2 regions of the Lactococcus sp. UBA7128 genome follow, and region 1 is predicted to be linked to the other one. Evidence: predicted binding sites of a transcription regulator. Region 1 holds the regulator's gene; the other holds the start of a gene.
What was found. Region 1 encodes Rex, which represses fermentation and respiration genes when NADH is low (regulators of the CRP and FNR family bind a similar motif). Its sites were predicted from a motif close to TTGTGAANTANTTCACAA; they were not measured.
Positions count from the first base shown of each region.

Region 2: a site for Rex is predicted at 1,763-1,780, ahead of adhE (bifunctional acetaldehyde-CoA/alcohol dehydrogenase). Genes of this name have one in related genera too.

Region 1 covers NZ_DKXK01000023.1:12,263-15,426, reverse strand. The annotation lists gene nth (endonuclease III) at 1-481, opposite strand, end outside; gene B4H39_RS02980 (DnaD domain-containing protein) at 483-1,154, opposite strand; gene B4H39_RS02975 (redox-sensing transcriptional repressor Rex) at 1,318-1,971, shown strand; gene radC (RadC family protein) at 2,191-2,874, opposite strand; gene glmS (glutamine--fructose-6-phosphate transaminase (isomerizing)) at 3,154-3,164, opposite strand, start outside.
Region 2 covers NZ_DKXK01000040.1:14,218-17,381, reverse strand. The annotation lists gene adhE (bifunctional acetaldehyde-CoA/alcohol dehydrogenase) at 1-1,748, opposite strand, end outside; gene B4H39_RS04915 (lactonase family protein) at 1,904-2,944, opposite strand.

The DNA of each region.
Region 1 (3,164 bases):
CTTCCAAAACGGAGGCTTTCTGTGACACGATATCTAAACGCTTTGAAATCCGTTCTACATGGGTATCAACAGCAATTCCAGGTATACCATAAGTTTCTCCCAGAACGACGTTTGCTGTTTTTCGGCCAACACCAGGCAAGGTTTGTAATAATTTTTTATCTTTTGGCAGTTCGCTATTAAAGTTTTCTACCAGCATCTGAGAAGTCTTTACAATGTTTTTCGCTTTCGTTTTGTAAAGTCCAATTGTTCGGATACATTGTTCAACGTCTGAAATGTCTGCCTGTGCCAAACTTTTAGGGTCAGGATACTTCGCAAAAAGACCTGGTGTCGCCTTATTTACGCCCTTATCTGTGGCTTGTGCAGATAAGATAGTTGCAATCAAAAGTTGAAAAGGTGTTTCCCACTCCAGCTCTCCGTGTGCTTCCGGAAACATGTTTACAATGATATCTAAAGCTTCTAAAAATTTTTTCTTACTTAGCATATTATTTTCCGTTCCAAGGACCATCCATTGGGATATAAAAATCTGTATTTTTTTGGTTCTGTGTAGCTTCTACACGCTCTGCTTTACGCTGCTCAATAGCTTGTGTACTCATTAAGCCTTCGTTACGCCAGTTTCGCAAAATCGCTTTGATATAGTTGAGCGAAACTTTTCGATTAATGACTGCTTCACGAAGAGCAAGTTTAATCAACTCTGCATCATAATTATCTTCAAAAAGCAGGCTGCGCAGTTCTTCACTTTGCATTGGTGTAATCATACCCATCTCTGCTTCAAAAATATTAACTAAATCTTGAAGTTGCCCCGTGTTTTGTATATTAGAAGTATCTTCTGCTTGAATTTTTGGTGTCAATCCTTCCAATTGATCCAGCTTTTTAAGTGCAGGAGTAACATCAAAAATCGTTTCTACATCCCCTGAAATTTCCAATAAGGTAACTTTCAAAGAACCAAAATCTTGCAAATTATCAATACTGTGGTTAACATCTGAAAGTTTCTTTCCTATCTTTGTAGCAATTTCACTGGGCGCACTGTCACGATTTTCATACAGATAAAGCCAAACCAAAAAGTCCCCCGCTGAGGGGAAAAGTTGAGCAAAATGCTCCAACATAGCATGAGGAAGTATGATGTGTCCAGCCATATAGTTTTCATAGTAGGTCATGCTATTATTTTATCACATTTCATTGTTTTCTTCCTTTTCTTCTATGAGACAAGCATGGATAAAAAGGGAACTATAAAATAATTCGCATTATCCAGAAAGAATTGTTTGACAATTTATCCTAAAAAAAGTAAAATATTCACAAAGACTATGTAAAGGAGATAACATGGCTGGCTCCCAAGTTAATAAACAACTACCTAAGGCAACTGCAAAACGTTTGCCTCAATACTACCGTTTGTTCAAACTTTTAGTTGATGAACAAGTGACGCGCACAAACTCGCAGCTTATTTCTGAAAAAATTGGTGTAGATGCAGCAACGATTCGGCGAGATTTTTCACTTTTTGGTGAACTGGGACGGCGAGGTTATGGCTATGAAACACGTGCTTTGCGTGACTTTTTTGGAGAACTACTTGGACAAGACCGTGAAACCCATATTGCCCTTGTAGGAGTCGGCAATCTTGGACGGGCCTTGATTAACTACCAATTCCAAAATCGCAATAAGATGCGTGTTACCCAAGCTTATGATGTACCAGAAAATCCACTCGTAGGTACAACGAGCGCTACAGGTGTTCCTATCTACGATATTGCAGATTTCTCAAAACATGTCAAAAACTCAAAAATCAAAACAGCGATTATTTCTGTAAATAAAGAAAATGCTCAAGAAGTTGCAGATATCTTAGTAGAGTCCGGAATCAAAGGTATTCTTAATTTCTCACCTTTACGCCTGCATGTACCAGATGATGTCGTAGTACAATCTATTGACTTAACCAAAGAACTTCAAACCCTCTTGTTCTTCATGTCACATAAGGATATCAAATAAAAAGCTCAGATAATTTCTAGATGGCTTGTTTGTCCGAACTGCTTGAAGTGTGAGGGTATCAATGCACAAAACATCACTTAAAAAATACAGCAGCACTTGAATAAACTGCTGAAAAAGTCGGGAAATTCATTTTTCCCGACTTTTTTATACGACAAGTTCTTGTATTTAAGCAAAACAATATAAGTTTTTCAGTAGTCTTACACTCTGTCTCTATATTTTTTAATGGTCCAATAGACCCTCTTCTCTGAAGCTGAGATAGGTATTGTGTCCTGTAATAATGTGGTCTAAAAAATGAATGCCTAAGTTTTCGCAAACCTCCTTAATTTTCTTGGTAAAGACTTTATCCTGCGGACTTGGCTGAGTTATACCTGAAGGGTGATTATGTGCAATAATAATTCCGACAGCAAGATTTCTAATTGCATAATGCAAGATCTCACGTGGATGAGCAATTGAATGGTTGACTGCTCCGATGAAAATCGTTTTTTTCTGAATGATACGGTTTTGACTGTCCAAGTAAATAGCAACTAAATTTTCCTGATCAAAAGAAGCCATCTCATCTACCAAACTCATCCCCAGTTGTTGAGACCCCATCACTTGCCCATAGCGCTTTCTTTGTGTTGTATGAATCCTCTTTCCAAGCTCAATCATGGCTCTTATTTCAACTGCTTTTACTTGACCTATACCTGATATTTCCTTTAGCTCTCCCACTGAAGCACGGCGAAACTCCTCTAAATTGTCAAAAACACTCAGCACACGAGCTGCAAGTTCCATGACATTTTCTTTTTTACTACCTGTTCTCAATAAAATAGCTAAAAGTTCCTGTTCATTCAGCTTTTCAGAGCCAAAAGCTAATAGACGTTCACGGGGTTTCATAGGATAATTATCTTCTCTTACTTGATACATGTCTTCTCCTTATATACCTGTACGTAAAAAACGCTTGAAATTCACCTTTTCTTTTATCACAGAACTTGGATTTTCTCCATAAATCCCTAGGTTTGTCCCTTCACTCTTTAACTTGTCCCAAACACTAAGAAACAACCTCAAGAAACCATAATTACAGATACGCTGGGAAGAAAAAACTAAAAAAAAACAGAAAATGCTCAATGTGGCATAGAAAGCCATCATCTTGAGCATTTTTCTGTTTGACTATTGAGACCTTAGCCGCTTAAGAATATTAATTTCTTATTCAACAG
Region 2 (3,164 bases), on a different contig from region 1:
TACTCATAAATCAAACGGCCGATTTTGGCTGCATCAAGCGGAGAACCACCACCAAGAGCAATAACGGTATCTGGTTTGAAGTCATCCATTTGACGTGCAATCTCGATTGCCTGAGATAATGTAGGGTCTGGTTTTACAGAACCGTAGATAGTTGTTTGTACCTGTGTGTCACGAACAGCGAGTTGCTCAAGCATGTGATCAACAAAGCCAAACTGTAACATCCCGTGATCTGTGACAACAAAGGCACGTTTTATATCAGGCATTTCTTGCAAATAAGAGATTGAGTTGTTTTCGTAGTAGATTTCTTTTGGCAGACGAACCCATTGTGGGCGATTACGACGACGTGCCACTGTTTTAATATTCAATAGATCATATGTACTCAAGTTGTGTGAAATTGAATTTTTACCCCATGAACCAGTTCCGAGCGTCAATGATGGACGCATTGCATCAGTATAAATATCGCCAACACCGCCAATAGAGTCAGGCTGGTTAACCAAGATACGTGCAGCACCAATGGCATCTGCATATTCTTTAACAAATGGATCATCCTGAGCACCAATTTGGATGGCAGCATTGTGCCCTGCGCCCTGATAGTCTAAAAGTTTTTGAACGATTTCGATAGCATTTTTACGTGAGGTAGATTTGTAGAGGGACAGAAGTGGACTGAGTTTTTCAGAGGACAGTGCTTCTCCGATATTTTTTTCATCAAGTTCAAAGAGTAGGACATCTTTGCCCTTAGGGACTTTTACGCCAGCTTGTTCAGCAATCCAAGGTCCAGGACGTCCAGCAACAGGACCCGTTACACCAAAGCCTTCGCCAGCACGTTCAACAAAGACAAATTTTTCAATTGCTTTATAGTCTTTCTTAGGTACTTTATAAGCACCGTGTGCCTGGAGTTTTTCAAGAAACTCATCATAAATTTCTTCAGCAATAACAGCAGAATTTTCTGTGGCACAAATCATGCCATTGTCAAAACGCTTAGAGAGCAGAAGGTCTTCAACAGCGCGATCGACATTTGCGGTTGCATCAACAAAGACAGCACCATTACCTGCACCGACTCCTAGTGAAGGATTACCAGATTTCAGAGCGGCATTAACCATTCCTGGACCACCTGTGGCTAAGATTGAAGCAATACCCTGATTCTGTATGAGTGCTGTTGTATTATAGAGACTAGGTTCTTCAATCCATTGGATAAAGTTTTCTGGAGCTCCTGCTTTCAGAGCAGCATCATAGACGATACGTGCAGCATGTGAAGAGCAATTTTGAGCTTGTGGATGGAAGGCAAAAACGATAGCGTTGCGTGTTTTTGCCGTTAAAAGTGATTTGAAGATAGTTGTTGAGGTAGGGTTAGTCGTAGGCACAATCCCGGCAAGGACACCAAGAGGAGCTGCGATTTCAACTGAACCGTTAACCTTGTTTTCGCTAATTACTCCAACAGTTTTATCGTTTTTTATTGAGTTATAAACAGACTCTGAAGCAAAGCGGTTTTTAGTATCCTTGTCTTCAACAATGCCGCGACCAGTTTCCTTATGTGCTTCGTGAGCGAGTTCCAGAGAATGCTCACTAGCTGCCAAAGCCATAGCTGCAACAATTTTATCAACCTGTGCTTGAGTATAACCTTCAAAATGCAGAGCGGCTTGATGGGCTTTTTTCACAAGAGTATCTGTGTATTGCTCTGCTTTTTCTAAGAGTACAGCCTTATCAGTTGCTGTTATTTCTTTCTTCGTCTTTGTGTTTGGGGTTGTCATATAAAATTTCTCCTTTGTGAAATTTATCACGTTATTATTTTAACAAAGTTTGAACGCGGTGTCAAATTGTATTGTGCAAAAAAATACAATGTTGTGTTAGCGAAATAATATTCACATTTTAATGATAGAAAAACCGCCTTATTTGGCGGTTTGGTTTAGAGGGTTGGAAGGACACAAGTGCCTTCTGGACTATAAAAATCTTTTTGTTTCAGTGTAAGTAGTCCTGTTGTACGATTGCGGCGGAAAAGACTAAGGTTATCGCTGTCTTGATGGGCCACGATAATAAAGTCTTCTGTGCTATTGAAGTTAAAGTCGCGAGGTGTTTTACCTTCTGTTTTTACAATGTCTTCCAGAGTAATTTTCGTTCCTAAAGGACTGACACTGAAGACAGCGATTGAATCATGCCCGCGGTTTGAGGCATAGAGGAATTTACCATCAGATGAAAGACGCAGCGCAGCAGCGCTTTTGACACCCTCAAAATCAGCAGGCAGTGTACTGAGGGTTTCTAGAGCTGCAAAACGTCCTTTTTCTTCATTGTAGCTAAGCACTGTTACAGTGGAAGAAAATTCACCAATAACATAAGCAACTTTACCGTTAGGGTGGAAGGTCAGGTGACGAACGCCAGTTCCAGTAGGCATGCGATATAGGGTAGCGATAGAAAGCTTGCCATCTTCCCCCACAACGTCATATACAGTGATTTCGTCCGTTCCTAAATCACAAGTAACCAAGCGACCATCTGGTGTAAGATCTGCATAGTGAACATGTGGGCGTTCTTGACCTGGGTGTCCGTTTGAGCCTTCCCCTTCATGTTTTACAGTATCTGTTAAAAGGAGTGAACCATTTTTTTGGATTTTATAGACACGAATTTCTCCCAGATGATAGTTGGCACCATAAACAAGACCGCGTTTATCGTCAACAGAAACATAACAAAGAGGGGCTCCAACACTCGTGACATAATTTAAAAGTTCTGCTTTCCCCCTTTTATAAGTTAAAGCGGCGATGCCACCACCATTTTCATCTGCAGCACAGCTATAGAGATGCTGTTTCTTTCTATCTAGAGCAATATAGGTCGCATTTTGAACATGTGCAACTTCTTTTAGATTAGAAAGTTCTTCCTTGACAACATCTAAGTCGAAACTGTATATTCCCTTTGATTCACGTTTAGTATATCCACCCACTAGAATTTTTTCCCGCATAGTTTAGCTCCTTTTACATTTAATATTCGTATAATTATTTTATCATAAAGGAGCGTTTTCAGGAAGTTAAATCTCTCACGTTTTATGCATCTACGAGAAACTTAGGTAAAAAAGAGGACTTGCAATATGAGGAAGATTAGTATATAATATTACTGTTGCTCTCGGGCGATAATCTCACATTTTGACTTGACGATGTCGTAGTGCACAGGTGTAGCGGCAT